DNA from 4 places in the Desulfomicrobium salsuginis genome. Region 3 is predicted to be linked to each of the others. Evidence: predicted binding sites of a transcription regulator. Region 3 holds the regulator's gene; each other region holds the start of a gene.
What was found. The regulator sigma-54, encoded in region 3, starts transcription at its own class of promoters, with help from an activator protein. The targets are predictions, from matches to a motif close to CTGGCACGGNNNNTGCTT.

Region 1 (7,697 bases), on a different contig from region 3:
TTGCGCCTCAGCAACTACCTGCTCTTCCAGAGCGCGTACAGCGAACTCTACTTTACGGACGTGGCCTGGCCCGACTTCCACGGTCCCGAACTCCAGACCGCCCTGGCGGACTACGCCGCGCGGCAGCGCCGGTTCGGGACGACCGGAGAGCAGAACGCATGAAAAGCGCCCATCTGCAACGCGTGCTGACCTCGGTCATCCTGCTGCCGCTTCTGGGCTGGGCCATTTTCAGCGGCGACCCGGTCCTGAGCCTGGCCATCGCGGCCGTGGCCTGCCTGGGTCTTCTGGAATTCTACGCCATGTTCTGGCCGCTGCGGGAAAAAATCGCCTGGAAGGCCGGCGGGACGCTCTTGGCCCTGGGGCTAGTCTGGGCGCCGCTGACCTGGTCCGGCACCGCCCTGGCGTGCCTGGCGATGCTCGGCATGGCTCTGGCGTTCCTGGCCCAGCATGACCGCGCACGCTTCCCCGACGCCTTGCAGGACAGCCAGATCCTGCTGACCGGGCTGCTGTACCTGCCTTTCATCCTGCGGCTCTTCCGCACCGTCTCCGCGCCGGAGATCGGCCTCGTGCTGCTGACGACCTTCGCAGCCGACACCGGGGCCTACTATGCGGGCAGCTATCTGGGCGGAGCCAAGATCTGGCCGTCCGTGAGCCCGAAAAAGACGTGGGCCGGAAGCATCGGCGGCCTGGGCGCGAGCGTCGCTGTCAGCACCGCCTTCGGGCTCGCCTTCGGCACGGCCGGGTGGCAGGCCTTTGCCCTGCTCGGGGCCGGGCTCAACATCGCCGCCCAGACCGGGGACTTCTTCGAGTCCGCCTTAAAGCGCAGACAGGGCATCAAGGACTCGGGCTGGGTCCTGCCCGGCCACGGCGGCATCCTGGACCGCATCGACAGCCTGCTTTTCACCCTGCCGCTCTACTGCGGCCTGGCTGCGCTTTTTCCCTTTTTCGCCTAGCGTGACGCCATGAAGTACATCTCCCCCCTCGTCTCGCCGGTTTTCGGCCGGTCCGGCCCCCGCTCCCTGGCCATCCTGGGCAGCACGGGCTCCATCGGCACCAGCGCCCTGCGCGTCGTGGCCAAGAACCCGGACGCGCTACGCGTCGAGGCCCTGGCCGGAGCCCGGAACGTCGAACTGCTCGCGAGCCAGGCCGGCATGTTCCGCCCGCGGTATCTGGCGGTCCTGACCGAAGAGCGGGCTCGGGAACTGCGAGGGCTGCTGCCGGCCGGCTACGCGCCGGAAATCCTCGTCGGCCGCGACGGGTACGCCGCACTGGCCACCTTGCCCGAAGCGGACCTCGTGCTGGCCGCCCAGGTCGGCGCGGCCGGTCTGGTCCCGGCCCTGGCCGCGGCCAAGGCCGGCAAGGTCCTGTGTCTGGCCAACAAGGAGGCCCTCGTCCTGGCCGGAGAGCTCTTTCGCAGGACATGCGCCGAGTCCGGCGCGGTCATCCTGCCCGTGGACTCGGAGCACAACGCCCTGTTCCAGGCCTTTGCCGGACACGACGGGCGGCAGGCCGTGCGACTCATCCTGACCGCCTCGGGCGGGCCTTTCCGCACCTGGCCGGCCGAGAAGATTCGGACCGTCACCCCGGCCCAGGCCCTCAAGCACCCCAACTGGTCCATGGGCGCAAAAATCTCCATCGATTCCGCGACCATGATGAACAAGGGGCTCGAAATCATCGAGGCCGTGCACCTCTACGGGGCCGACCTCGACGACGTGGATGTGGTGGTCCACCCCCAGTCCATCGTCCACTCCCTGGTCGAGTATGCGGACGGCTCCCAATTAGCCCACCTAGGCGTGCCGGACATGGAGATCCCCATCGGCTACTGCCTGGGCTACCCCGAGCGGCTTAACATCGGCCTGGAGCGGCTGGACCTGGCCAAAGTCGGCACCCTGACCTTCGAAGGGCCCGACCCCGAACGCTTTCCCTGCCTGCGCCTGGCCCGCGAGGCCCTGGCCGCCGGAAGTCCCGTTGTCCTCAACGCGGCCAACGAAGTGGCCGTGCAGGCCTTCCTGGACGGCCGCATCTCTTTTCCGGGCATCGCCCGGCTCATCGAGGAAATGCTCTCCATGCATGCCTTGACCTGCGTGCAGGATTTGGACGACATTCTCTCCCTCGACGCGCAAACACGAACACGGGCCGCAGAGGCCCTGGGAAGAGGGGAATGGTGACCAGCATCCTGGCGGTTGTGCTTGTCCTGGGCGGACTGATCTTTTTCCACGAGCTCGGCCACTTCGTCGTGGCCCGGCGCCTTGGCATGGGCGTGAGCGTCTTCTCGCTGGGGTTCGGGACGCGGCTCTTCGGCGTCACCCGCGGCAAGACGGACTACCGCGTCTGCGCCTTCCCCCTGGGCGGCTACGTGCAACTGGTCGGCGAATCGCCCGACGCGGAACTCCCCGAAGGGTTCACGCAGGAGGAGTCCTTCTCCCGCCGGCCGCCCTGGCAACGCATGCTCGTCGTGCTGGCCGGCCCGGCCTTCAATTTTCTCCTGGCCTGGCTCATCTTCTGGGGCCTGGCCTACAGCCAGGGCGTGCAGGAAATGCTGCCGGTCATCGGCCAGGTGACCAACGCCAGCGCCGCGGCGGAAGCCGGCCTGGTCCCGGGCGACCGCATCGTCGAGATCGACGGCCAGCCCATAGCCGTCTGGGACGATCTGGTCAGCCGCATCGAAGCCAACACGGGGGCCGCCATGCAGGTCACGGTGGCCCGCGGCCGCGAAATCGTGTCCCTGGACGTGACCCCGCGGCTGCAGGAGAAGCGCAACCTCTTCGGCGAGATCAAGGTCGTGCCCATGATGGGCATCGCCCCGAGCGGCGAACTCTCCAGCCGGGAACTGAGCTTCCTGGGCGCGGCGGTGCAGGGCGGTCGGCAGATCAAGGAAGTCAGCTCTCTCATGGTCATGGGCATCGTCAAACTGGTGGAGCGGGTCATCCCCTGGACCGACATGGGCGGGGTCATTCTCATCTCCGAGATGATCCACAAGGAAGCCCAGAACGGACTGGTCAACCTGCTGGCCCTGACCGCGCTGATCAGCATCAACCTGGGCATCCTGAACCTGCTGCCCATCCCGGTCCTGGACGGAGGGCACATCCTCTTCTTCTTCCTGGAAACCATCACCGGCCGCCCCCTGAGCCCCAAGGTGCAGCAGGCGGCGCTTAGGATAGGCATGACGCTCCTGCTCATGCTCATGATCGTGGCGACCTTCAATGACATCCTGCGCCACTTCCGCTAGCCTCTTCCTGGCGCTGAACTGCGCCGAGGAACGCCTGCAGGTCGTTCTGGGCACGCCCGGAAGCCTCCTCTTCAGCGAGGAGATCCTCTGCCCCGGCCAGTCCATCCGCCACCTGCCCACGGCCATGGAGCGCGCCCTGGCCGTGCGCGGCGCGACAGCCCGTGACTTGGCCGGCATCGCCTGCGTGCGCGGCCCCGGGTCCTTCACGGGCCTGCGCATCGCCCACGCGGCCATGTACGGACTGTCCCGGGCCTTCGCCATCCCCATGGCCGGGCTGGCCTACCTGGAGTTGCTGGTCGCCCAGGCCGCGGATTTCGCCACCGGGGAAACCTGGGTGCTGACCTACGCCCGCAAAGGGCAGGTCTACATGCAGGGGTTCTTGTCCGGCCAGCCCCTCGGTCCGGTCCGGCCCGCGCGCGTCGCCCAGGCGCTGGGCCTGCTCGCTGGCCGTCCCGCCCCGCTCTTTCTGCTTGGCAGCGGCCTGCGCACGAATCCCGAACTGCAGGGACTCGCCAATGCGTCCGTCCTTCCCCCCGCCCTGGACACGCCGACGCCGACAGCCCTGCTGGCCGCGGCATGCGCGGCATCCTACGCCGGCAGCCCTCCCCCGCCCCTCTACCTGCGCAAATCCGACGCCGAGGACAACCTCGACGCCATCGCCCAGTCCCGCGGCATCCCCAGCGATGAAGCGCGGCGTCACATCCCGGACTTCGAGTGATCCGTCTGACATGAATTGTCGGACAAATTTCCCCTAAAGAAAATCCGCCTCCTGCCGATTCAGTCATCAAGAGCAATGAAGCGGCCCCATCAGGCTGCGAATCCAAAGGCAAGGATGCCGACAATCTTTCAAGGAGGAATTACCTATGTCACTCATCATCAACCACAACCTGATGGCCATGACCGCGGCCCGAAACCTTTCCGGCGCCTACAGCAACCTTTCCACCTCGGTGAACCGCCTGTCCTCGGGCCTGCGCATCACCACGGCCGCCGACGACGCAGCCGGCCTCGCCATCCGCGAACTCATGCGCGCCGACATCGCGTCCCTGAACCAGGGCGTGCGAAACGCCAACGACGCCATCTCCATGATCCAGACCGCCGACGGCGCCCTGCAGGTCATCGACGAGAAGCTGATCCGCATGAAGGAGCTGGCCGAGCAGGCCGCCACCGGCACCTACACCTCGGACCAGCGTCTGATCATCGACTCGGAGTACCAGCAGATGGCCTCGGAAATCACCCGAATCGCCAACGCCACGGACTTCAACGGCATCTATCTGCTGAACGGCAACCTTTCGAGCGACACCTTCAGTGGTGGTGGCCTACAGTCCACTGGCAAGCTCAAGGTCCACTTCGGGACGGCCAATGACAGCGCCGAGGACTACTACTACATCAAGATCGGTACTGCGACTGCGTCGGCTCTCGGAGTTGGAAACGCTGCAGATCCGGCCTTAGATGGCGGGTATTCAATCTCGACCCAGGAAGGAGCTCAGAAGTCTCTCGAAGCACTGAACAAGGCCATCATCTCCAAGGACAACATCCGCGCCAACCTGGGCGCCCTCCAGAACCGCCTGGAAAACACCATCACCAACCTGACGGTCCAGTCCGAGAACCTGCAGGCAGCGGAATCCCGGATCTCCGACGTGGACGTGGCCACGGAAATGACCAACTTCGTGCGCAACCAGATCCTGACCCAGTCAGCGGTGGCCATGCTGTCCCAGGCCAACACCCTGCCGCAGATGGCGCTGCAGCTCATGCAGGGATAACGCCCCTGAGCTGACGACGCATTCCCGGCCGGGTCGCGGAAGCGGCCCGGCCTTTTTTCCCTGAAGGGATGGCACCGAGTTTGCTTGAGTCCTGGATGCGAACGCACCTCATCCCAAAGCACGCGAGGCCCCATGGCTGACGACCTGACCACCACTCTCACTTCCGGAGCCATACGATTCACCGGGCTCGGTTCGGGCACCGACTTCGAGTCCATGGTCACCAAGCTGGTCGAGGTCGAGCAGACGCACACCAAGCGGCTGGAGAGTTGGCGCGCCCAGTGGGAAGCCAAGAGCGAGAGCTTCGACTCCCTGTCCACGGCACTGCTCTCGCTGAAAACGACCTTGGACGGCATGAACACGCCGGACGAATTTCTTGTCAAGCAGGTCGCATCTTCAAACCCGCTGGCCCTGACAGCCACAGCCGGCAGCGCGGCGGAAGAAAGTTCCCATCAGATCGAGGTCGTATCCCTGGCGACCAACGACATGCACATGGGGGCGGTAATTTTTTCCTCGCCTGACCAAGTCATCAGCGGAGGCGCATCCGGGACCTTCGCCTTCACTGTCGGTTCCCGGCAGGTTTCCGTGGACGTCACGTCCACCACAACCCTGTCCCAATTCGCGAATCTCATCAATTCGGACCCGGACAACCGCAACGCCGTGCGCGCCAGCGTCATCAACGACGGCAGCGGCTACCGTCTGCAGATCCGCAGCATGGACCTGGGCGCAAGCAATGACTTCATCGTCGACGACGTACTGACTTCTCCGAATTTATTGGCAAACTTTGGAAAGAGCCAGTTCATCGAAACGCAGAACGCGCGCAACGCGCAGCTCCGCGTGGATGGCTTCCCGCTCATCCCCCCGACCCAGACCGCGGACATTCTCAAGACAACCGTGGCGGGCGCAGCCTCCACCGACGTAGTGTCCGCCAGCGGCGGGACATTCAAATTCGCATATGCGGGCAACATCCATTCCATAACCATTTCGGCCTCCGACACATGGGCCGACCTGGCGGCGAATATCACGGCCGCCACAGGCGTCACCGCCTCCGCAACCGACGCCTTTGGCAGCCTCGAATTCACCCTGGCCGGGGAGCCGGGCTCCGCCAACCAGATTTCCATCATCAACGCCCCGGGCACGAACGTCGAAAGCCTGCAGGCCCGCCATTTCAGTCAGATCCAGGGCGCCACGGACGGGTACATCGAGCGAGCGACCAACGCCATCTCCGACGTCATCCCCGGCGTGACCATGAACCTGACCAGCACCGGAAGTTCGACGCTCACCACCAGCCTGGATCCGGAGTCCGTGACCTCGAATGTCCAGACCTTCGTAGAATCCGTGAACGCGGTGCTGCAACAGATCAAGGAACAGACCCAGGTCACGACGGTGGGCTCCAGCGTGTCCGGCTCCCTGCTGACGGGCAACTACGGGTTGCAGATGATCCAGCAGAAGATCAAGAACATCCTGGCCGAAAAGGGCGTGGGCTTCGACTACGACATGGACCCCCTCATCTCCCTGGGCAGCATCGGCATCACCACGGACACCAGCGAAGGATCCCCCACCTTCGGTCTTCTGAAACTGGACCAAAGCGCCTTCTCCGCCGCCCTGACCTCGAACCCCGACGCCGTGGCCCGACTCTTCAGCGCGGACTACTATCCGTCCACCAAGGAGATGGTAAACGGACAGGCCGTGGAATCATCCAATTTCAAGTTCGACTCCTACGTCAAGGGCATCACCGGCGCAGGAGATTTCGCAGTTTCCTACACGGTGGACGCCGGCGGCAATATCACGGCCGCGAGCATCAACGGATATGCCGCAGGTATCGACGGCAACAAGATCGTCGCCACAGGCGACGGCAACACTGCACGCGGCCTGGCGGTGGAGATTCTGAACCTCACGCCCGGCTCCTACTCGGGGCAGGTCCAGATCAAGTCCGGCAAGGCCGAGGAGCTGTCGCAGGAGATCAAAAAACTGACGGACCCCCTGACGGGCACCCTGGAGATCCTCAAGGACAACTACCAGGACATCATGGACTCCATCGACGACAAGATCGCCTACGAGGAGCGGCGGCTGGCCCTGCTGGAGCGCACCCTTCGGCTGCGCTTCGCCAACCTCGAGGCGGTCCTGGGCAATTACGACAACATTTCGACCCAGCTCAGCTCGCAAATCAAGAGCCTGCCGGGCTCGTCCAGTTAAGGAGAACGCAGTGCACAAAGCCGCCAACGCATACATGCAGACTCACGTCACCACCACGACCCCGGGACACCTCGTGGTCATGCTCTACGACGGGGCCATCACCTTCCTCGAACAGGCCAAGGAGGAGATCGAGGCCAAGAACTTCGCCAAGAAAGGCATCCTCATCTCCCAGGCCCTGGACATCATCGCCGAACTCGACGGCTCCCTGAACAACGAGCGGGGAGGCGATCTCGCCCAAAATCTGCACCGCCTCTACATGTACTGCAACACCCGCCTGCTGCGCGCCAACCTGAAGATGGACACGGCCATCATCGACGAGGTCATCGGCATCCTGTCCTCCTTCCGCTCGGCCTTTGCCGAAATTTCCAGGACACAGCCCCATCCCGCGCCACCCAAGGCCGCAGCCTACTACGCACGCTGACCTGCCGATGCGCGGTATCGCCAGGGCACGCATTCTGCATCCGTCCACCGGGACACCACCTCAACCGGGAACGCGTGCATGTGCGGCATAGCCG
Region 2 (7,697 bases), 820 kb from region 3:
ACGCCCTGGATGGACAGGGCGGCGATGTAGCCAGCAGGCAGATTCCAAGCTCCGACGGCGCCGAGTACGCAGGTCAGGAACGCCAGAGGCATGGCCTTGGTCGAAGGCCAGTTCATGCCGACCATCAGAACAAGAGCCACCAGAATGGGCAACAGTGCCACCATTGCCAAGACAGGAATTGACATATCTCCCTCCAAATAAAACTGATGAATTGGCCGCCCGTCCGCGGGTACCCCACCCCGCGGACAGGCGGCGAGCCTTTACCTATTTTCCGGCGCGGCCGTCATCGCAGGGCTCTGCGGGCTTGTTGGCCCCGGAGTGCTCGGCGGTTGCCGAAAGCGTACAGCCCTCACCGGCAGGGGCGGCTGCGGCCACAGGCTCGGAAGCGGCCTGAACCGGAGCGAACTCCTGCTTGGAGAGGTACTCGTACATCGCAAAACGGTGCATGTAGTCCTGCTCGATCTGGCTGCGCAGACGCTTGGAGTCTTCGGGCGCGATCTTTTCGAGCAGGGCGTAGCGGTTTTCGCTGGCCAGGAACTCCTGGATGGATCCGTCCGGAGCCTTGGAATCCAGGGTGAAGGGGTTCTTGCCCTCGTCGGCCACCAGGGGGTTGAAGCGGTACAGCGGCCAGTAACCGGACTGCACGGCCAGCTTCGACTCGAGCTGGGTCTTGCCCATGCCCTTGCGGAGCCCCTGGTTGATGCACGGCGCGTAGGCAATGATCAGGGACGGTCCGGGATAGGCCTCCGCCTCGCGGAAGGCCTTCAGGAGCTGCTGCTTGTCGTAGCCCATGGAGACCGTGGCCACGTAGACATAGCCGTAGCTCATGGCCATGCGTCCGAGATCCTTCTTCCCTGTCCGCTTTCCTGCGGCAGCGAACTTGGCGATGGAGCCGAGCGGGGTCGCCTTGGAGGACTGCCCGCCAGTGTTGGAGTACACTTCAGTATCCATCACCAGAACGTTGATGTCTTCGCCAGAGGCCAGAACATGGTCCAGCCCGCCATAGCCGATATCGTAGGCCCACCCGTCGCCGCCGAAGATCCAGAAGGACTTCTTGGTGAAGAGTTCCTCGTTCGCGAAGATCTCCTCGAGGAGGTCGTTGCGATGCGTGAAGGCCAGGATGTCACGAATGGTGTCGCCGTATTCCTTGGACTTTTCGGCGTTGGCGCGGTTCTCGAGCCAACCCTTGAAGGCTTCGGCCAGGTCTTCGGGCAGTTCGCCCTGCAGGGCCTTCTCGATCAGGTCCACCAGCTTGGCCTGACGCTGGGCGTAGGCCATCTGGATGCCGTAGCCGAACTCCGCGGCGTCCTCGAACAGGGAGTTGCCCCAGGCCGGGCCATGCCCTTCGGCGTTGACCGTGTAGGGGGTGGTCGGCGCGGAGGCGCCCCAGATGGAGGAGCAGCCCGTGGCGTTGGCGATGATCATGCGCTCGCCGAAGAGCTGGGTCAGCACCTTGACGTAGGGGGTCTCGCCGCAGCCCGAGCAGGCGCCGGAGAATTCCATCAGCGGCTTCTGCAGCTGGCTGCCCTTGACCGTGTCGCGGCGCATGAGGTTGTCCTTGAAGGGCACGGTGACCGAGAAGTCGTAGTTGGGCACTTCCTTCGGGGTCTGGGTCTCAAGGGGCTTCATGACCAGGGCGGTGTTCTTGGCCGGGCAGATGTCGGCGCAGTTGCCGCAGCCCATGCAGTCCAGAGTGTTGACCTGGATGCGGAACTTCATGCCCTTCAGTTCCTTGCCCAGGGCGTCGATGGTCTCGAAGGTCTCGGGGGCCTCGGCCATCTCCTCCTCGGTCAGCAGCACGGGCAGAATGGCGGCGTGCGGGCAGACGAAGGAGCACTGGTTGCACTGGATGCAGTTGCCCGCGATCCACTCGGGCACATTGATGGCCACACCGCGCTTCTCGAACTGGGAGGTGGCCACGGGGAACAGTCCGTCGGGCTCGAAGGCCGACACGGGCAGGCTGTCGCCCTTCTGGGCCAGGATGGGACGCATGACGTTCTTGACGAAATCGGGCTCGTCCTTCTCGCCCTTGCAGTCGCAGACGGCGTCGGCCCAGGAGGCGGGAACCTTGATCTCGACCAGGTTCTCGATGGCCTGATCCACGGCGCCGATGTTCATGTTGACGATCTTGTCGCCCTTCTTGCCGTAGGCCTTCTTGATGGCCTTCTTGAGCAGGGCAACGGCCTCCTCGAAGGGCATGACGTTGGCCAGCTTGAAGAAGGCAGTCTGCATGACCATGTTGATGCGGTTGCCGAGGCCCACTTCCGTGGCGATCTTGACGGCGTCGATGTTGTAGAACTTGAGACCCTTCTTGGCGATGGTGCGGCGCATGGAGGCGGGCAGTTCCTTCTCCATGTCCTCGGCGGTCCAGGCGGAGTTCAGCACGAAGGTGCCGCCGTCCTTGATGCCTTCCAGGACGTCGTAGGTGTGCACGTAGCTGGACTTGTGGCAGGCGATGTAGTCGGCCGCGTTGACCAGGTAGGTGGACTGGATGGGCTCCTTGCCGAAGCGCAGGTGGGACACGGTGATGCCGCCGGACTTCTTGGAGTCGTAGGCGAAATAGCCCTGGGCGTACATGTCGGTGTTGTCGCCGATGATCTTGATGGCTTCCTTGTTGGCGCCGACGGTGCCGTCGGAGCCCAGGCCCCAGAACTTGCACTGCACGGTGCCGGCAGGGGTGGTGTCGGCGAAGGCCGGCACGTCGAGGGAGGTGTTGGTGACGTCGTCCTCGATGCCCACGTTGAAGTGGTGCTTGGGCTGGGAGACCATCATGTTGTCATAGACGGCCTTGACCATGGCCGGGGTGAACTCCTTGGAGCCCAGGCCGTAGCGGCCGGCGACGATCTCGGGCATTTCGCCGCGTTCCATGTAGGCGGTGCAGATGTCCTTGAAGAGCGGATCGCCCTTGGCGCCGGGTTCCTTGGTGCGGTCGAGGACCGTGATGACCGAGGCGGTGGCGGGCAGGACCTGCAGGAAGAACTCGGGCACGAAGGGACGGTACAGGCGGACCTTGACCAGGCCGACCTTCTCGCCCTTGGCCAGCAGGTGGCGAACGACTTCTTCAATGGTTTCGCAGCCGGAGCCCATGGCCACGATGACGCGCTCGGCCTGCGGATGACCGACGTAGTCGAAGGGCTTGTAGGGGCGGCCGGTGATGGAGGCGACCTTCTTCATCTGCTCGACGACGATGGACGGCACCTGGTCGTAATAGATGTTGGCGGCTTCACGGCCCTGATAGTAGATGTCGGGGTTCTGGGCGGTGCCGCGGATGGTCGGGTTGGTCGGGCTCATGGCGCGGGCGCGGAAGTCGGCGATGGCATCGTAGTTCACGATCTTCTTGATGTCTTCGTAATCGATGACCTCGATCTTCTGAATCTCGTGGGAGGTGCGGAAGCCGTCGAAGAAGTGCAGGAAGGGGATGCTCGATTCGAGGGAGGCCAGGTGGGCGACCAGGGACAGGTCCATGCACTCCTGCACGGAGCTGGAGGCCAGCATGGCGAAGCCGGTCTGGCGGCAGGCCATGACGTCCTGGTGGTCGCCGAAGATGGACAGGGCGTGGGCCGCGATGGCGCGCGCGCTGACATGGAAGACGCCGGGGAGCAGCTCGCCGGAAATCTTGTACATGTTCGGGATCATCAGCAAGAGGCCCTGGGAGGCCGTGAAGGTGGAGGTCAGCGCGCCGCCGGCCAGGGAGCCGTGCACCGCACCGGCTGCTCCGGCTTCGGACTGCAGCTGACGGACCAGAACCTTCTGGTCGAAAATATTCAGACGGCCCTGAGCGGCCCACTCGTCCGCGATCTCACCCATGGTCGAAGAGGGGGTGATCGGGTAAATGGCGGCCGTGTCACTCATCGCATAGGCGATATGGGTGACGGCGGTGTTCCCATCCATGGTTTTCATATTTTTTGCCATGTATCTTCTCCTAAAGCCTGGTTGGTGTTTCAAGGCGTGCGCATCCACAGCGTGCGACACTACCTGTAGAAACAAGTTTTGTGCCATCGGGTAAAATCAATCTAACCATCCGAAATACAAATAATTTACGAGATCATCGACATCTCAAGCACTCCCCTCCCTCCGGTTTGTCCGAAAAAAAAGACAACATGGGTTTGTCCGCAGAACTACCACGATATTTGCGGAATGCAAACAAACAACTTCAATCCGGTTAACGCGCGTAATTGCAAGGTTAAAGGCGGATTTGCCGTTCACGGCCCCCGTGTCCGGTTTTCCGGACATGCCAATGCCGGGATTCTCCGACGGCGTACTCAGCCCCTTTTTCGGCCCTCCCGACCACCCGAATTCCGCTGACGGGGTTGACCGGGCGTGATCGCTGAACCGATCGACGGAGCATCGCCGAAAATGCGTCTGATTTTCCGGACTGCGCATGACCGATCTGGGTAGCACAATTTGGTTGACTAAACAACCATTTTTCAGCAAGGGGATTTCCGCGGCCAGACCGGCCGACGTTGCGCACAGGTGTGCACAAACGTCGCAAGACGCCACATGCGGTGTTTCAAAAATGCACACTCGGTGCATGCACATGAACTCGCCCCGCGGCGGTCTGAAAAAGACCGAGCGCATAACATACTGAAAATCAGGACGATACGAAATCAAGGGCGAACAAAACGCGCCGATACGTCTTGATTGGCAATTATTTTGCTAAAAAAATCGGCGCGCATCTTGCCACAATCGCATTTGATGCATTATCAGACACAAAACGGAGGTTTGTGATGAAAGGAAAAAGCATAACCAAAAGCGGCGTTATCAGAGGCCTCTCTCAGAACGAGACGATGCAGCTGTCGCAGCTGCTGACCCCCATGCAGAAGCAGCGCATCAATGACGGCGACAGCGTGCTGGTCAAGACGGAATACATCCTCGATTCCTGGAAGGAATACTGGCTGGGCAAGGAAGTCGACGAAGAATAGATCGCAAGCTACGCCTCGAGGCCGTGCTTTTTGAGCATGGCGTACAGGTGAGACCGGGAAAGTCCCGATACGCCGAGCATCTTGGGGATATCCCTCCCATGGGCCCGCAAGAGCCTCTGCAGGTACTCCCTTTCCATCGCGGTCTTGAAGTCCTTCAATGAAGGGAGATTCTCTTCGTCCCCTCCGTCTCCTGCCTCTTCCACCGCATCTTCCCGACTCCTCTCCAGCATGGATTTGGCCACCCGGATACGCACCGCCTGCGGCAGGTGCTGCACGTAGACCGTCTTCTCCGCGCCCGACAGCACGAAGGCCTGTTCGATGGTGTTGAAGAGTTCGCGGACGTTTCCGGGCCAATCGTAGAGACGGAGCATGGCCATGAACTCCGGGTCCATCTCCTTGACCGGGATGTTGCGCTGCCGGCAGAGCTTGTCGATGTGGTGCCGCGCCAGGATCAGGATATCCTCCTCCCGTTCGCGCAGAGGCGGCAGGGTCAGGTGGATAGTGTTGATGCGGTAGAAGAGATCCTGCCGGAACTCCCCCGCCGCGACCATGGCCGACAGGTCCCGGTTCGTGGCCGAAATGAGGCGGAAGTCGCTCTGCAGTTCCTGGTTCCCGCCCACGGGCCTGAAACGGCGCTCCTGCAGGACGCGCAGAAAAGTCTTCTGGGCCGAAAGGGGCAGTTCGCCGATCTCGTCCAGAAACAGGGTGCCGCCGTCGGCGAGCTTGACCAGGCCCACGCGGTCCCGGGCCGCACCCGTGAAGGCGCCCTTGGTGTGGCCGAAAAGGATGCTCTCCAGCAGGGATTCCGTCAGGGCCGCACAGTCCACGACCACGAAGGCGCGGTCGGCCCGGCCCGAATTGCGGTGGATGGTCCGGGCCAGCAGTTCCTTGCCCGTGCCCGTCTCGCCCGTGACCAGGACCGTCGAGTCCGAGCCGCTGGCCTGGGCCAGGCGTTCGTAGCACTGGCGCATGGCGTTGCTCTGCCCCACCACGTCCGTGAGATCCAGGGCGAGGTCCTTTCTGTCCTGCCGCTGGGCCAGGGCCCGATTGAGGGTCTCCTTGATCTGTCTGATGGGCGACGGCTTGACCAGGTAGTCCCAGACGCCCCCCTGGATGGCCAGCTCCGCGCCTTCGGGGTCGCCCTGGCCGGTCAGGACGATGACGTCCGGCGGCGCTGCCTGGCTGCGGATCTGACCCAGGGCCTCCAGCCCGTTGCCGTCGGGCAGGCGCACGTCGAGAAAGACGAGGTCGAATTCCCCGCTGCCCAACTGCGCCAGTCCCTCCTTCAGTGTCTGGGCCGCATGGCACTCGTGGCCCAACCTGTGGACCAGGCTTTCGAGGGTTTCGCAGACCTGCCTGTCGTCGTCGATGATCAGAATCCTCGCCATCATGCATCCTTGTCCAGAACATCCCGAATGGCCCGCCCGAGGATGTCCTTGTTATAGGGTTTGCTCACGAACAGCCTGATGTTGCCCGACTGCGGCGCGAACTCGGCCGCGTGCTTGCGGCCCGAGACCATGATGACCGGCAGCTCGGGGCGGCAGTCCTTCAGGGCCGCGGCCACGTCGAAGCCGTTCATGCCAGGCATGTCGAAATCCGTGATGACCAGATCGAGCCCGAGCCCGCCGCAGACGGCCTCGATGGCCTCCGCCGCGCAATGGAACGGGTGCACCGTGTAGCCGAGCTGCGCGAGCACGCGCGGGATGAGCTGCAGCTGGTCCTCGTCGTCCTCGATGAAGGCCAGGCGCTCGCTGCCCATGGCCACGCCGCTGTCGCACGTTCCCGGCAGGAGGCAGGAATCGTTCATGCCCGGCAGCAGGATGTCGAAGCGCGTCCGCCCGGGGACGCTGTCGAGCCGGATTCCCCCGCCATGATTGCGCACGATGCCGTGCACCACGGCCAACCCCAACCCCGTCCCCTCGCCCTTGCCCTTGGTGGTGAAGAACGGGTCGTAAATCTTGTCCTGGATGTCCCCGGGAATGCCCGGCCCGTCGTCCTCGATGCGCAGCAGGCTGTACTGGCCGGGCGCCAGGCCGCCGCAGCGGGGATCGTCGCGCTCCAGGGACAGCCCGCCCAGGCTGATGGAGATGGTGCCGCCCTTCGCGCCCAGGGCCTGGAAGGCGTTGGTGGCCAGGTTCATGACGATCTGGTGGACCTGGGTCGGGTCGGCCAGGCACAGGGGCAGGTCGTCCTCGACCCGGGAAAGCACGCTGATGTTGCGCGGCATGGACACGCGGATCAGGGCCACGGCTTCGCTGACCACCTCGCGCAGGTCCGTGGGCACGAAACCCTCCTGGGTCGGCCGGCTGAAAGTCAGGATCTGCTTGATGAGGCCGCTGCCCCGCACCGCCGCCTTGAGGCTGCGCTCCAGGTCCTTCCAGGCGATGCTGCCCTCGAGGATGTCCTCCATGGCCAGCTCGGTCGAGTTCATGATGGAGGTCAGGATGTTGTTGAAATCGTGGGCGATGCCTCCGGCCAGGGTGCCGATGGCCTCCATCTTCTGGGACTGCAGGAGCTGCTTTTCGAGGCTGATGGTCTGGGTGATGTCCTCGGCCGTGCTCAGGATGCCGACCACCTCGCCCCGCGGCCCGTGCAGCGGGACCTTGTTGACCAGCAGCCACATGGCCTCGCCGACGGCGTTGCGGGTCTCCATGCGCATGCGGAAATGCGGCTCGTCGGCCTCGATGACCTCCCGGTCGAGCTCCGCGATGCGCTGGATCTCGACGGCGTCGGTCAGGACCTCGCCGTAGGTCTTGCCGAGGATGGACGCCAGCT
Region 3 (7,697 bases):
TGAACATTTCCATGCCCAGGGCGGCCAGGTCGGCGATGCCGGCGATCTTGCCCAGTTCGGCAGCGGCTTCCTTGTCGGCCGGGGTGCAGGTCGGGGACTTGAAGATGACGGTGTCGCTCAGGATGGCGCACAGCATGATGCCGGCGATGTTCTTGGGGATCTCGACGCCGAAGTACTTGTACATGGCGGTGATGACGGTGGCGGTGCAGCCCACGGGCCAGATCCAGCACTCGAGCGGGCTGGAAGTGGTCAGGTCGCCCAGCTTATGGTGGTCGACGATGCCCAGGACTTCAGCCTGCTTGATGTCGTCGGGGAGCTGAGCCAGATCGGAGGTGTCGACCAGGAAAACCTTTTCGCCGGCAAAGGCGGTCTTCACGGCAGGAGCGGCAACACCGAACTTTTCCAGGATGAACTTGGTCTCGGGGGGAAGCTCGCCCTGGGCGGCCGGGGTGCAGGCCACGCCCAGCTTGCTCTTCAGGTCGGCCAGCGCGATAGCGCTGCAGATGGTGTCGGAATCAGGATTCTTGTGACCGAAAACATAAACGGACATGGTATTCCTCCTACAAGGGTTTATTGACCAACAATAAGTTTGTGCCAAATATCACAATTATTCGCGGCTGCCAAGAGAGAACATTGTGAAGATATTGTCAAGGGTCAGAGCGTAAGTAGAACGCCGAGCACGAGGCTCGCGCCGGCCAGAGCGTAAGCCCGGGGCAGGCGCAGCGCCAGGACGGCCCCGGCGCAGGCCCCGATCCAGAGCATGGACCACGTGGGCTGAGGCCCCCCGGCCACCCAGGGGGCGACCAGTTTGACGATTGCCAGCAGGGCCGCGGTGCAGGACAGGTAGAGGGCGAAACCCAGGGCGAACATCTCGCCCAGGGCTTGGAAGACAAGGCGGTCCGGCGTATAGGGTTGGTTCATGCCGCGTCTGTTCCAGATGATGAGCCTGTTGTAGCTCAGGTTCTGGCGTTTGCGGTAGCGTTGTTCCACCCAGGCGCCCAGGTAGGCCAGGGGGAGGGAGAGAATCAGAATGAGGGCCGAGAGGCGCATGTCCGCCTCGGGCACGCAGGCCAGGGCGCCCAGGGTGGCGGTCAGGGCCAGCAGGCCGTGGGGCGGGATGAAGGTGCCGGCCGGGAAGAGGTCGAGCCACAGGAGTTCGAAGAAGATTCCGGCGCTCAGGGCCGGCTGCAGCCTGAAGGTCAGGAGCGCCCAGAGCATGGCGGCGAAGAGGGGGCGGTGGACGAAGCCCAGGTCAAGGGCGAAGCGGGTCAGCCAGAGCAGGGCAAAAAAAAACCACCTCCGGCCAGAATGGTGAAGTCGTGCAGGGTGATCATGACGGTTCCGGGTGGTTCATAGGTTGACCTTTGGCGTGGCCGTGGGCACGCAGCGAAAGTCGATTTCCACGTCGTGGTCCGCGAAATACTTGAGGCAGTTGCGGTCGTCAGGCCCCAGGGCGATATGTTCGCAGACCTGCTCCTTGCCCGGCCCGTAGTGCAGATTGCCGATGTTGACCTGGGAGAAGGACAGCCCTGCCATGTGCGCGGACCTTGCGTCGGCGCAGGTCGAAAACAGCACCATGACGTGCTGTGAGGCGTTCCCCTTGAAGACGCGTCGCAGCACGTCGGGCGTTTCGGCCACGGTGCAGCAGACGAAGGACACGTCGCTCGGGACAGCCAGGCTCATGATTTCCTGCCTGAGCGCGTCGGAGGCCAGGTCGTCGTTGGCCACCACCAGGGTCTTGGCCCTGATGTGCGGCAGCCAGGCCTCGATGACCTGACCGTGGACCAGTCGGTTGTCGATGCGGAACCAGAGCACGTCTAGGCCTCGCCGATCTTGCGGGTCAGCACCTCGCCCGCGAGCACGATGCCCTGGATGCCTGCGTTTTTGGCATTCTGGGCCAACTGTGTCAGCTCCTGGTCGCGCATGCCGAGGATGCGCAGCAGCATGGGCAGGTTGACGCCGGTCAGGACGTCGACCTTGCCGGGCTGGAGCAGGGACAGGCTGATGTTGGACGGCGTGCCGCCGAACATGTCGGTCAGGATGATCACGCCTTCGCCCGTCTCCATCCGTTTGACGGCGCTTTTCAGGTCCGTCAGCAGGGTGGCCATGTCCACCGCGCCTTCCACCGCCAGGTGGGCGCATTGTTCCTGCGGCCCCAGGATGGTCTGGGCAGCCTCCAGCAGATGCTGGCCGAACTGGCCATGGGTCACCAGAATCACTCCAACCATTCTTCCTCCAGAAAGCGTTATCCGAGACTGAAATGTCGATGCTCCACCGAGACGGTGTACCCGCACGCCCTCAGGTGGGCAAGCACGGCTTCGGTCACGGCCACGGAGCGGTGGCGTCCGCCGGTACAGCCGAAGGCCATGGTCAGGCGGTAGCGCCCTTCCCTGGCGTAGAGGGGCACGGTGAAGTCGAGGAACTCCAAGAGCCTCTTCAGGTACTCCCGGCCGGGTTCGCCGTCCAGGACGTAGCGGGCGATGGCTTCATCCTGTCCGGACAGGGGACGCAGGTCCTCGACGAAATAGGGGTTTGGCAGGAAACGCAGGTCCATGACCGCGTCGGCCTCGGCCGGGGCCCCGTACTTGAAGCCGAAGGAGATGAGGTGCACGCGCATGCCCTGGCTCTGGCTGGCGATGCTGGCCCACTTGTCCTGGATGACGCGGCGCAGGTCGTGGACCGAGTAGTGGGACGTGTCGACGACCAGGTCGGCCTGGTTGCGGATGGGCTCCAGAATCTCCCGCTCCCGGTCCAGGGCGGCTTCCAGGCCCAGGTTGCCCGTGGCCAGGGGGTGGGGCCGGCGCGTGGTGGCGTAGCGGCGCAGCAGAACCTGGTCCGAGGAGTCCGTGAAGAGGATGGTCGGGCGCACCGACAGCTTCTCCATGTCCTGCAGCACTTCACGCCACTGCCCGGCGAAGTCGGGCTGGCGCAGGTCCATGCCCATGGCCAGGCCCGGGTAGTCCTTGGACGGGGACGAGAAGAACAGCTCGATCAGGGCCGGAGCCATGCGGGCCGGCAGGCCGTCCACGCAGAAGAAGCCCATGTCCTCGAAGACACGCAGGGCCGTGCTCTTGCCCGAGCCCGACATGCCCGAGACGATGACGACGTTTTTGAGTTCGCTGCGCTTCTCCATGTGTGACGTGCCCTGCGCGGTTTTCAGACGGACTGCAGCAGCCGCCACAGGCTTTCGCCGTCGGCGGCGTCGGAAAAAGCCTGACGGAAGCCGGTGTCCTTGAGCAGGCGCGAGATTGTGGCCAGGATCTTCAGGTGCAGGCCCACCACGTTGGAAGGGGCCAAGACCGTGAAAAAGATGGTGGCCGGCTTGTGGTCCAGGCTGGCGAAATCGACGCCCTCGCGGCTGCGGCCCACGATGACCATGACCTGGCCGAGGCTGTCCAGCTTCCCGTGGGGGATGGCGATGCCGTCGCCGATGCCCGTGGTGCCGAGCAGCTCACGGTCCATGAGCACCTGGGCCACGCGATTGGCGTCCACGCCGGGAAATTTGGCCGGAAGCGACGAAACGAGTTCGGCCAGGACCTCCTTCTTGGTCCTGGCCGAAAGGTCGGGAATGATCAGGTCCTTGTCCAGATATTCGGCAAGCTTCATGCCCTTATACCCCAGGGTCGATGAGGCCGAAGTCGCCGGTCTTGCGGCGGTAGATGACATTGACGCGTTCGTTCTCGGCGTTCAGGAAGACGAGGAACTCGTTCTCCGTCTTGCCGAGCTGCATGGCGGCCTCTTCGACGACCATGGGTTTGGGCTCGAAGTGGTCGGTCTGCTGGATGCTCTGTCTGCGCTTGCCCGTGGTGTCCTCGTCGAAGCTGATGACGTCCATGCGCACGGTCTCGCCGCCGGCCTTGCGCTTGCTCTTGTCCTTGTCGCGGATCTTGCGCATCTGGGCTTCGAGCTTGTCCCACACCATGTCCACGGTGGAGTACATGTCCTCGCTGTCCTCGCGGGCGGAGATGTGCACGTTCTTGCCGGTCAGGACGACGTCGGCGATATGGCGGAATTTCTCGACTTCGAGGTTGACCTGCAGTTCGGCGTCAGGGGTGCCGGCCATGAATTTGCCGAGCTTGCCGAAACGGTCCTTGGCGTACTTGCGCAGGTGGTCGGAAGGGTCGAAGTTCTTGAAGTTGAAGACTATCCTCATGGAATCCTCCTCGTCAGTTGAGGGTCAACCCCGCGTCTTCCCCGAAGGGCGGCGCGGGGTGGGATATCAAAACACCTGCTTGCGCTTGGATGACGACTCGATGCCCAGAACGGCGCGGTATTTTGCCACCGTGCGGCGGGCGATGTTCACATCCAGCGTTTCCTTCAGCACCGCTGCGATTTTCTCGTCGCTGTAGGGGTGCTTGGGGTCTTCCTCGCTGACCATCTTCTTGATGATGGCCTTGACGGATTCGGAGCCCACCTGGGTGCCGTCGTCCATCTCCAGCGCGGAATTGAAGAAAAATTTCAGTTCGAAGATGCCGTGCGGTGTGGCCACGTACTTGCTCGTGGTGATGCGACTGACCGTGGATTCGTGCATCTCGATGTCGTCGGCCACGTCCTTGAGGATCAGGGGCTTGAGCTTGGTCACTCCGTGCTCGAAGAAGGCCCGCTGAAACCGCACGATGCTCTCGACCACCTTATACAAGGTTCTCTGCCTTTGGTGCAAGCTCTTCATGAGCCACATGGCCGAGCGCATCTTGTCGTGTAAGTACTCCCGGTCCGGGCCCTTCACGGCCAGGCTCGTGTCTTCCATGTAGTAGGGGCTGAGCTGCAGCTTGGGCAGGCCGTCGTCATTCATGACGATGACGAAATCGCCTTCGTACTCGTAGACGAAGACGTCGGGGCTGACGAAGACGGTGTTGTCGCTGCCGTAGCTCGCTCCGGGCATGGGGTCCAGGGTCTGGATGATGTCCAGGTAGGCCTTCAGGTCCTCCATCTGGATCTTGAACTTGCGCAGGAGCGGCTTGTAGCGGCGCTTCTCGATGTCCTCCAGATGCTCGTCGACCAGGGAGATGAGGATGGGGTCGTCCTGGCCCAGGACCTCCAGCTGGATGAGCAGGCACTCCTTGGGGGAACGGGCGGCTACGCCCACGGGGTCGAAGCGCTGCAGGCGGTGCAGGACGGACTTGACCAGGGCCAGGGGCGAAAGGGTCTCGGAGGCGATCTCCTCGGCGCTGGTCGTCAGGTAGCCCAGGGAGTCCAGATTGCCGATGATGGCCTCGCCGATGGCCTCTTCCTCTTCGGTGATGTTGGAGAGGCAGAGCTGCCACAGGAGATGCCCTTCCAGGGATGGCTTGCCCGAGAGCCTGGCCTCGTAGGACATCATCTCTTCGAGGGCCTCGGTCTCCTTGAACTGCACCTGCTTGGTCGTGCTCGAAAAGTCGCCGAGGTAGTTCTCCCAGTCGGCGTTGCGCATGAGTTCGGCGTCGTCGAAGGACACGTCGGCCCGCTGCTCGGCGGGCGGGGCCTGGGCTTCGACCTCCTCGGAGAGTTCCCGCGGCGCTTCCTCAAGCATCGGATTTTCCAGCAGTTCCTGCTGAACGGCTTCGAGGAGCTCGAATCGGGAGAGCTGAAGCAGCTTGATGGCCTGCTGCAGCTGCGGGGTCATGACCAGCTGCTGCGTCAGCTTGAGGTTCTGTCGAAGTTCAAGGCCCATAGTGTCTCTGTCGTCTACGCGTAAAATGCAGTGTTGTCGTCGGCGGATTCATCCAGCAAAGACTTTGCCACAGAAGGCAGGTCGTGGCAATCCTTGGGAAATCGGCACGCCGCTAAAGGCTGAAACCCTCGCCGAGATAGACCTTGCGCGCCCCGGGGTCGGCGACGATTTCGTCGGGGCTGCCGCTCAGGATGATGCGGCCGTCATACACCAGGTAGGCGCGGTCGCAGATCTGCAGGGTCTCGCGCACGTTGTGGTCGGAGATGAGCACGCCGATGCCCTTGGCCTTGAGGCCCTCGATGATGGTCTGGATGTCGTCCACGGCCAGGGGGTCGATGCCGGCGAAGGGTTCGTCCAGCAGGATGAACTTCGGGTCGCGGATCAGGGCGCGGGCGATTTCGAGCCTGCGCCGCTCGCCGCCGGACAGGTAGGCCGCCTGCTGGTCCTGCAGGCGGGTGATGCCGAGTTCGTCCAGGAGCCTGTCGGCCGTGCGTTTCTGTTCCTCGGCCGTGCGGCCGGAGTATTCCAGGATGAGCTGCAGGTTCTGGCGCACGGTCAGCTTGCGGAAGATGGAGCTTTCCTGGGGCAGGTAGCTCATGCCCAGGCGGGCGCGCTTGTGCAGGGGCCAGCGGGTGATGTCCACGCCGTCCAGGGTGACCTCCCCGCGCGTGGGCGAGACGATGCCGGCGAGCATGTAGAAGGTCGTGGTCTTGCCGGCGCCGTTGGGGCCGAGCACGCCGACGACCTCGCCCTGGCGCACGTCGAGGTCGATGTCGCGGACAACGTCGCGGGCGCCGTAGCGTTTGGCCAGCTGGCGGCCGGACAGGATCGTCACGGCTTGAGCTCCTTGGTGTCGGCCGGGGTGTTGAAGATGGCCTCGACCCGCTGCTTGCCGCCCAGGACTTCGCTGCGGTTCTCCCGCATGTAGAGCTTGATGACCTCGCCCTGGATCTTGTTGGCGCCTTCCATGAGCACGGGGTCGCCTTCGAGGGTCAGGATCTCCGTGGCCGTTTCGTATGTGGCCTTGGCGCAGGTGCCGGAGCGTCCCTTGTCGGCCTTCAGGCGGACATTGCCCTGGGAGACGATTTTCTTGATGGAGCTTTGCTGGTCCATGGCGGTCTGGGTGGAGTTGCCTCCGCCCTGCTTTTTGTCGAGGAACACGGTCAGGGTGTCGGACCACATCTCGACGTCCTGGCGGATGACGTGCACCGACCCGGAAAAGAGCACCTGGTCGCCTTTTTGGGTGTAGGTCATGGTGTCGGACGTGATCTTGACCGGCACGGTCTGCTCCGCCGCCCACAGGGGGGCGGCCCATGCCAGGAGGAGAATCAGAATGAGTGAACGCATAGATGTTCCCGCTCGTCAGTTCAGGGTGACCTGGACGTTGCCGCGGGCCAGGATGTCGCCCGTGTCCAGGAAATAGGTCAGGGCGTCGGAACTGCCCTGCATGGAATCGCTTGAAATATCGATGTGGCCGGACAGAACCAAGGTGCGGTTGCCGCCCGTGTAGTCGAGGGTGTCGGCGCGCATGCGGTATTCCCCCCGGGTGGCGTTGACGCCGTCCCACATCCTGGCGCGGTCCTCCTTCTGCCAGACCTGCCCCTTGGGCGCCGTGACTTCGACGTGGTCCTCGCCGTCCTCGCCCCAGTAGGTGATGACGGGGTCCGTCAGGATCAGCTCGTCTCCGGCCTCGGCGTAGTCCGCCCCGGCAGCGCTCAGGTTCCAGAGCTTTTTGCCGTCCTTGCCCTGGCTCAGGTTCACGCCCTTGAGGCTCAGGTCCACGTCCACGTTGCGGGCGATGTCGGGGCCCAGACGCTCGGGCCACAGCATGCGCCAACCCAGGACGGCGATGCCGGCCAGGACGAGAAGGGTCAGCAGGGCCGCCAGGGCTCGCTTCATGCCGTCAGCCACTCCCGCCACATGGCGTCGAGCTTGCCCTGGGCGCGCAGGACGAAGTCCAGGGCCTCGCGCACGGCCCCGTGGCCGCCCATGGCCCGGGTGGTCCAGGCCGCGAGCTTGAGGATCTCGGGACGGGCGTTGGGCACGG
Region 4 (7,697 bases), 240 kb from region 3:
TGGAAGACGACCCATCCAACCAGATGCCCATCCAGATCATTCTGACCAGGGCCGGACACGAGATCGTCCTGGCCGAAGACGGCGGGAAGGCCGTCGAGGCCCTTGAGGGGCAGCGCTTCGACTGCGTGCTCATGGACATCCAGATGCCCGTCATGGACGGCGTCCAGGCCACGATGGCCATCCGGCAGTCCGAGAGCCTCCGGGGAAAACGGCGCGTCCCCATCATCGCCATGACGGCCTACGCCATGACCGGCGACCGGGAGAAGTTCCTGACCGCGGGCATGGACGGCTATATCGCCAAGCCCGTGGTCGTCGCGGATCTCATGAGGACCATCGCCGAAGTCATGCAGGGCTGAGCCGACCTCCCGTTCACGCCTCTGCGAGCACGACCCCGTCGGCCATGCGCACCACCCTGTCGGCGCGGCGGGCGTAGGATTCGTCGTGGGTGACCATGACGATGGACAGGCCGTCCCGCTTCAGGTCCGCCAGCAGCGACATGACTGACTCCCCCGTGGTCTTGTCCAGATTGCCGGTGGGCTCGTCGGCGAAGAGGATCTTCGAGTCCTTGACCAGGGCGCGGGCGATGGCCACGCGCTGCTGCTCGCCGCCGGACAGGTGTCCGGGCAGCTTGCATCCCTTGTCCGCCAGGCCCACGCGGGCCAGGCACTCGTCCGCCCTGGCCCGTTCATGGCCGCCCACGCGGCCCAGACCCGTCATGAAGGGCAGCAGCACGTTCTCGCGGGCCGTCAGGTACGGCAGCAGGTAGTGGAACTGGAAAACCACGGCGAAGTCGCGGTTGCGCAGCCTGTTCAGACGCTCGGGGGAGAAGGCGGTCACGTTCTCGCCGCCGTAGAGAATCTCTCCGCCGTCGGGAGTCAGCAGGGTCGAGAGGACGTTCAGAAACGTCGTCTTGCCGGAGCCCGAGCGCCCGACGATGCTGACGAACTCCCCTGCCCCGACGGTCAGGCTGACGCCCCGCAGGGCCGGGGTGGCGACCCCTTCGGAGGTGAAGATCTTGGTGATGTCTTTGGCTTCAAGCATTGCGTGCCTCACAGGGAGATGAGCGCCGTGGACGGCTCGATGGAAGCGGCCTTCCACGACGGGAAGAAGGCGGCCAGGACGGAGACGCCGACGATGAGCGCGCACGTCAGCACGAGATGCCCGGGGTGCATGGCAGCCTCGGCCTCCTGGGCCATGCCCAGGAGATCCAGAACCTCGACGCTCAGGAAAAATCCACCGAAATACCCGACGACCCCGGCCGCCAGGCCGATGAGCACCGCCTCGAAACAGAACACGCCGAAGATCCCGGCGCGGGAAAAGCCCAGGGAGCGCAGCAGGCCTATTTCGCGGACCCGCTCGTTGACCGAGGAGAGCATGGTCGCGCCGACCATGCAGCAGGCAATGAGGAGGATGACCAGGCTGACGGTCAGGATCAGGTGCTCGACGAAGTGGACCGAGTACATGCGCTGCTTGACGATGGACTGCATGGCCTGGATGTCCGTGTCGGGGAGCTTTTCCTCCAGCTGGCGCACGATGTCCTCGATGGGGCAGCCCGCGCACAGGGCGGCCACCTCGACAAAGCTGACCTTGCCCTCCTGCCCGAAGGCCGCCTGGGCGAAACCCAGGTCCGCGAACATGACGGAGTCGTCGTCGCTGCCCGTGGGGTCGAGGATGCCGGAGACCACCGCCGGCCGCCCGGCCAAATCGAACCCGTCCCCGACCTTCAGGCCGAGCCGGGCCGCGGCCTTGGAGCCGGCCAGGACGCCGTTCTCCGCGGCCGGAAAATCGCCCTGCATGGACCAGTAGCCCTTGAGGACCTTCTCACGCTCGAAGCGAACCCCGACCACGCCCACGGCCACATCGCCGACCCTGGCCATGGACACGAGCTTGGGCGCCACGACGCTGATGCGGTCGCGGTAGCCGATGGACAGGATGCGCTCCTCCGCGTCGGTCTCGCGCAGATCCGTCATGCCCATGAGCATGTCGCCCATGGAAAACCCGCCGTAGCTCACGGTCAGCTTCTCGCTCCTGGGCGAGACCAGGATGTTGGCGCCGAAGGCCGTCAGCTTCTTTTCGAGGGAATGGCCCACTTCCCGCGAGACGTAGTTGAGGGAGACGATGGCCACCACGCTCAGGGCGAACACCGTGAACAGAAGCGACGTCTTGAGCCACTTCTTTCGCATGGTCCGCAGGGGGATGGTCAGGATGTTCACTTGAAGAACTCCGCGCCGGCTGCCAAGTCGGCCACGGAAATGACGATATCGCCGCCCTCGACCCGGTGCGCAAGCGGCGCGGGGTTGCAGCCGCCCTTGACGTCGCCGATGCGGGAGGCGTGGAAGCGCATGCCGCAATTGTTGCAGATCACGAACTCCTTGTCCTGGGTGTAGCCCTTCTTGGCGTGGTAGCAAACGTCGCAGGCGTCGAAGGCGGCCCGCAGCCTGTCTCCGCTCTCGATCAGAAAGAACTTCAGCTCCGGCCCGTCTCCCGCGAAGCGGAAATGGTGGACCTTGCCGTCGGAGACCTCGGATGCCGGGATCCTGACGACGCCGTTCTCGGCCTGCACGTCCTTGGGCCCGGAAAACATGTCGAGAAAGGCGAAGGCCTGGGTAGCGGCCAGAGACATCAGGACAGCGAGAAACACGGCGCGAACGGTTTTCATGATCATCCCCCGAAAAATTCGTATTAATATGATCTGAATTTGAAAGCACGAAGCGTACCAACGAAAAATCGAATCATTCCAGTGGATGGACAGCACGAAATGCAGAACCTGGCACATGTGCGCGTAGCGGCATCAATCCTTTTGCACATGTGCAGGCCAGTCGCGACGCGAGGGCAGGCAGGCCCGCTCGGAGCGGGAAAACCCGGAGGCGCGGGGCCTCCGGGGGGACAGTCCGTATGAAGGGCGAATTCAGGCTGAGCGCAGGCGCTCGTCGAGAAAGAGCAGCTGAAGGTAGATGGTCCGCACCGCGGGCAGGTCCACGCCACGCTCGGCGGCGGTGCGCAGGGGCTCGCCGTAGATGGCCTCGGCCTCCAGGGGACGGCGGTTCTCGGCGTCGAGCATCATGCTCGGCTTGTAGGGGGCCATTCTGTCCGTGGAATCGAGGATGTCGCCGATGAAGGATTCGGGAATGTCGCGGCCCATGGACAGGGCGCCGGCCCGGACTTCGACCATCAGGTCGCGAGCCAGCCGGCGCGTGGCCGGACAGCTGACGATGAGGTCCGTGGTGGCGCCGAGCAGGGCGCACGGGCCGTTGAAGGCGATGTTCCAGAACAGCTTGCGCCATCGCGTCAGGATCAGGTCGTCGCATTTCTCCACCGGGATCCCCGCACCCTCGAAAAGCGTGGCGGCCCGTTCCAGTTCGGGCGTGACCCCGGCCGGGCGGTCGCCGCAAAGATAGTGGCCCAGGGTCACCTTGCCGTAATCGAGATGCGCGACGTGGCCTGGCCCGACCTTGTTGCAGCATACGAAGCACAGGCAGCCGATGACCGTCACACCCAGGCCCAAACGGTCGATGGCCCGCTCGCCGTTCAGGCCGTTCTGCATCAGCACCACGACACTCCCCGGGCCGCAGACCGGGGGCAGGAGCTTTTCCAGCAGATGGTTGGTGGTCGTCTTGGTGGCCACGAGGACGACGTCGCAGCGCGGCATGTCCTCGACGCGCCCGTAGGCGTTGACCTGCGGGAAGAACATGTCGCCGCGCACGGAATCCACGCGCAGGCCGTTGTCACGGACGTGTCCGTAGTCCGAGTGGAACAGGAAATGGACCTCATGCCCGGCACTCAGCAGCCGGGCCCCGTAGTAGGTGCCGATGGCGCCGGAACCGATGACGGCGATCTTCATGGATGCATCCTTGGGAATTTTTGTGGCGTCGGCCCCGCCGGTCCGGATTTCGGACCACCTGCGCGGTCTGGACCGGTACGGAAAACCGAAATGCTTCCGGGAGGCGGTTACGTCTCGCACGAGCGGCGCCCTGTCAAGAACGCCCTCTCGGCCGGCCAGCCCATTTCCCCTTGAACCGTCGCCGCCTCCCGCGCTATTCGTCCACGCACGAAACAAGGAGCGAACATGGACACCGCCGCATACAGAACGCACATCGACGCCTTCCAAAACCTCATGGACGCCAGCGCTCACCTGGCCGACATCCGCCTGACCGAAGACACATGGACCCTCAAGGAGATGGTCACCCATCTCGTGGACTCCGCCGCCAACAACCACCAGCGCTTCGTGCGCCTGCAGCTCGAGCCCGTCCTCGTCTTCCCCAAGTACGACGCCGAAGAGTGGCGGAATGTGACCGGCATCGGCCCCTTCGGCTACGCCGACGTGCTGGCCCTGTGGAAAAGCTACAACCTGTTCCTGCTGCACCTCATCGAAAGCGTGAACCCGGCCGCCCTGCATCATGTCTGGAGACGCGAGGACGGTGACATCACCCTGGAGGCGCTGATCCGCGACTATTTCGTGCACATGGAGTTGCACCGGAAGCTGTTCGCCGAGCGCGCCGCCGAAATCCGGGCCGTGAAAGGAAAGGCATGAGTCACGCCGCACGGGGCGAAATCCCGGACCGCGCGAAGGAAAGGACAGCGCAGCGCCCCAACCTGGTCCTGATCCTCGGCACCGACGCCTCGGGCAAGGATCACGTGGCCCAGCTGGTGATGGCGCATCTGCAGGAGGCCGGCGTATTCGTGGAGAAGCGACGCGGCTGGCTCTCGGCCCCGGCCTGCGCGGCCGAGTCCTCGGAGCACAAGGGGCCCGTGCGCCTGTTCGCCGAGAGGCTTTTCCTGCGCATCTATCCCCTCATCGCCTGGGCGCTGCCGACGACGCTGTCCCTGTGCATCCTGGCGGACGTCCTGGCCTACCGGCTCCTGCGCCGCAAGCCGGTCATGGTCGTCAGCCACACGGCCCTGCGCCTGCTGGCCTTCCACATGGGGCACGACGAGTCCTTCCGCATGCCCACCCTCCTCCGCGGAGCCCTGGCATCCCTGCGCGGCCAGGGGTTGCAGACCCTGTTCGTGACCACGGAGCGCGACATCCGCATCCGGCGCATCGACGACCGCATCCGGCGGGACAAGGTCGACCACTTCGACCTCTACATGGCCAGGCGGCCCCGTCACGGGGAGCGCGTAACGGACGCCCTGGAACGCATCGCCGCGGACTTTCTGCACGCGCACACGGTCCGCAACGATGCCCATGGGGACGAGCACATCGCCGCCGCACTGCACGAAATCTGGCCGGAGCTTCGCGCACGGTCCTGAGGCGCGAAAACGGGCGGCAGGCCCGCTGGACAGCCGCCAACCATGGGTCTAGTGTTCGCCGCTACGGAGGTGCGCGGTGAACGTTCTTCAAACCATCCTGCCGATTTTCCTGCTCATTTTGACCGGCTTCATGCTGCGCAGGGCCTCCTTCCCGAGCCTGGAGTTCTGGCCCCAGGCCGAACGCCTGACCTACTACGTACTCTTCCCGGCCCTGCTTATCGACAAGCTGACCTCCATGCAAACCGGGCAGCATCCCCTGCTGGCCATGGCCGCGAGCCTCGTCGCCGCCATATGCGTCATCGCCGCGGCGCTCATGGCCGCCCGGCCCCGGCTGCAGAACGACGGCCCGGCCTTCACCTCCATTTTCCAGGGGGCCATCAGGCCCAACACCTACGTCGGCCTTTCGGCCGTGGGCGGCCTTTTCGGGGACGAAGGGCTGTCCCTCTCCGCCGTGGCCCTGATGACCGTCATCCCCACCGTCAACGTGCTCTGCGTGCTGGTCCTGACCCGCCACGGGCGAAACACCCAGGCGCGCGGCCTGCGCGACACCTTGGTGCAGCTCGGCCGCAACCCGCTCATTCTGGCCTGCGCCGCAGGCTTCGCCCTGCACGGGACGGGCGTCACGCTGCCGTCCATGCTGCAGGAAGGGCTGCACATCCTCGGCAACGCCTCCCTGCCCCTGGGCCTGCTGGCCGTGGGCGCGGGGCTGTCCTTCTCCGCCGCCCTGGACGGCTGGAAGGACATCATCTCCAGTTCGTTCTGCAAACTGCTGGCCCTGCCCCTGCTGGCCTTCGCCGCAGGCAGGGCGCTGGGCCTTTCGGGCACGCCCATGGGCGTCTGCCTGATCTTCACCGCCGTGCCGGTCTCGGTCTCGTCCTACATCCTGGCCCGGGTCCTGGGCGGCGACCACGACCGCATGGCCGCCATCATCACCGTGCAGACCATGCTGGCCATCGTCTCCATGCCGCTGCTGCTGGGTCTGCTGCTCTGAGGCCGGCCCGGCCTCAAACTGCCTCCCAAAAAACAATAACGCGGGAACCCGACCGTCCGTCGGGCCCCCGCGTCAAGCCGCATCCGCTCACCCACGCCGCGACGTTACCCCGCGGCCCTGAACAGCCCCAGGTTCGCTTCCAGGGCAGCCCCCTTCAGCAGGTCGTCCATGGCCCTCTCGTAGTGTTCCGCCGCCACGCCGGGGATCAGGCCCAGCTTGTTCACGGCCGAGAGCACGGCGACGTTCTGCATGCGCGGATCCTTGATGTCCAGGCGCGTCACGGCATGGACCGTGATGGAGCGTGCGGCCGCCGCACGGGCGACGTCATCCTCGTTCACCTCTGCGGCCGTTCCGAGGCGCACGGGCAGGGGCTGCAGCACCGTGTCGTAGTAGACCAGGGTTCCGCCGTCGCGCAGGACCGTCTGCATGGCGCGCAGTGCCTCGTGCCGCTCCAGGCCCACGACGAGGTCCGCCTCCCCTGCGGGGATGATGGGACTGTGGGCAGCCTTGCCGAGTCGGATCTGCGAAACGACGATGCCGCCGCGCTGGGCCAGACCGTGGGTGTCGACGGCCTTGGCCACGTGGCCGGCGTGGTCCGCGGCACGCAGGATGATCTCGCTCAAAAGGCCGATGCCCTGCCCGCCGACGCCGCAAAGATGGATATTGAATATGGTCATGTGACGCTCCTTAGCGGGTGATGGCCTTGCTGGGACATGTCTGCATGCACGAGCCGTCGCCGATGCACAGCTCCGGGTTCACGGTCACGGCCCCGTCTGCAGCACGGGTGAAGCTCGGGCAGGCGAAGTCCTGCACGCAGACGTGGGAGCGGGTGCAGAGTTCCTGGTCGATGGTCACGTGGCGATCCACGTATCCGCTCTTGCGGCGCTGGTTGCGGGTGAAGAGCAGCATGCAGGGGTGACGGGCGATGACCACGCTGAAGGCGTCCACGTCCAGTGCCTGGCGCATGAGATCCGTCAGTTCGGTCTGCTTGTAGGTGTCTGTCTCGAATATGTGCGTGACCCCGAGTCCTTCGAGGACCTGCCGCACCGGGATGGCGTCGGTCGGCTCGTTGAAGTTGCGCCCGGACCCGGCGTGGTCCTGGTGCCCGGTCATGGCCGTGGTGCCGTTCTCCATGAGCACCAGGGTCAGGTTGTGCCGGTTGAAGAGCGCGTTGACAATGCCCGGCAGTCCGGCGTGGAAGAAAGTCGAGTCGCCCAGGAAGGCCACCACCTTGCGCGTGTCGTTGAACAGAGTCAGCCCCGCCCCCATGCTCGTGGACGCGCCCATGCACAGCAGAATCTCGCCCATGCGGTAGGGCTCCATGAAGCCTAGGGTATGGCAGCCGATGTCGGCCACGGTGATGGCGCCTTCGGGCAGGGCCTTCTTTATGGCGTGGAAGGCGCTGCGGTGGCCGCAGCCCGGACACATCTGGGCCGGACGGGCGGGAACGGGGGCC

Region 1: fliD (flagellar filament capping protein FliD) is a predicted target of sigma-54. The motif match lies at 5,058-5,075, and genes of this name have one in related genera.
Region 2: nifJ (pyruvate:ferredoxin (flavodoxin) oxidoreductase) is a predicted target of sigma-54. The motif match lies at 3,982-3,999, and genes of this name have one in related genera.
Region 4: ACYQ3G_RS15275 (Fe-S-containing protein) is a predicted target of sigma-54. The motif match lies at 2,703-2,720, and genes of this name have one in related genera.

What each region holds. Positions count from the first base shown of each region.
Region 1 is NZ_BAAHYA010000001.1:1,010,827-1,018,523, forward strand. Features, by position in the region: gene uppS (undecaprenyl pyrophosphate synthase) at 1-162, shown strand, start outside; gene ACYQ3G_RS04540 (phosphatidate cytidylyltransferase) at 159-953, shown strand; gene dxr (1-deoxy-D-xylulose-5-phosphate reductoisomerase) at 963-2,168, shown strand; gene rseP (RIP metalloprotease RseP) at 2,162-3,229, shown strand; gene tsaB (tRNA (adenosine(37)-N6)-threonylcarbamoyltransferase complex dimerization subunit type 1 TsaB) at 3,204-3,947, shown strand; gene ACYQ3G_RS04560 (flagellin N-terminal helical domain-containing protein) at 4,093-4,989, shown strand; gene fliD (flagellar filament capping protein FliD) at 5,122-7,182, shown strand; gene fliS (flagellar export chaperone FliS) at 7,193-7,603, shown strand; gene asnB (asparagine synthase (glutamine-hydrolyzing)) at 7,682-7,697, shown strand, end outside.
Region 2 is NZ_BAAHYA010000002.1:1,242,422-1,250,118, forward strand. Features, by position in the region: gene ACYQ3G_RS12705 (L-lactate permease) at 1-185, opposite strand, end outside; gene nifJ (pyruvate:ferredoxin (flavodoxin) oxidoreductase) at 265-3,912, opposite strand; gene ACYQ3G_RS12715 (hypothetical protein) at 4,788-4,922, shown strand; gene ACYQ3G_RS12720 (sigma-54-dependent transcriptional regulator) at 4,931-6,310, opposite strand; gene ACYQ3G_RS12725 (hybrid sensor histidine kinase/response regulator) at 6,310-7,697, opposite strand, start outside.
Region 3 is NZ_BAAHYA010000002.1:2,066,557-2,074,253, reverse strand. Features, by position in the region: gene ACYQ3G_RS16375 (manganese-dependent inorganic pyrophosphatase) at 1-550, opposite strand, end outside; gene ACYQ3G_RS16370 (hypothetical protein) at 655-1,218, opposite strand; gene ACYQ3G_RS16365 (PTS sugar transporter subunit IIB) at 1,351-1,815, opposite strand; gene ACYQ3G_RS16360 (PTS sugar transporter subunit IIA) at 1,818-2,228, opposite strand; gene rapZ (RNase adapter RapZ) at 2,246-3,133, opposite strand; gene ACYQ3G_RS16350 (PTS sugar transporter subunit IIA) at 3,157-3,606, opposite strand; gene hpf (ribosome hibernation-promoting factor, HPF/YfiA family) at 3,611-4,153, opposite strand; gene rpoN (RNA polymerase factor sigma-54) at 4,220-5,650, opposite strand; gene lptB (LPS export ABC transporter ATP-binding protein) at 5,763-6,485, opposite strand; gene ACYQ3G_RS16330 (LptA/OstA family protein) at 6,482-6,997, opposite strand; gene lptC (LPS export ABC transporter periplasmic protein LptC) at 7,013-7,549, opposite strand; gene ACYQ3G_RS16320 (KdsC family phosphatase) at 7,546-7,697, opposite strand, start outside.
Region 4 is NZ_BAAHYA010000002.1:1,824,944-1,832,640, forward strand. Features, by position in the region: gene ACYQ3G_RS15260 (PAS domain S-box protein) at 1-356, shown strand, start outside; gene ACYQ3G_RS15265 (ABC transporter ATP-binding protein) at 370-1,041, opposite strand; gene ACYQ3G_RS15270 (ABC transporter permease) at 1,050-2,213, opposite strand; gene ACYQ3G_RS15275 (Fe-S-containing protein) at 2,210-2,659, opposite strand; gene ACYQ3G_RS15280 (putative 2-dehydropantoate 2-reductase) at 2,909-3,841, opposite strand; gene ACYQ3G_RS15285 (hypothetical protein) at 4,067-4,531, shown strand; gene ACYQ3G_RS15290 (hypothetical protein) at 4,528-5,250, shown strand; gene ACYQ3G_RS15295 (AEC family transporter) at 5,327-6,241, shown strand; gene ACYQ3G_RS15300 (2-oxoacid:acceptor oxidoreductase family protein) at 6,346-6,918, opposite strand; gene ACYQ3G_RS15305 (thiamine pyrophosphate-dependent enzyme) at 6,929-7,697, opposite strand, start outside.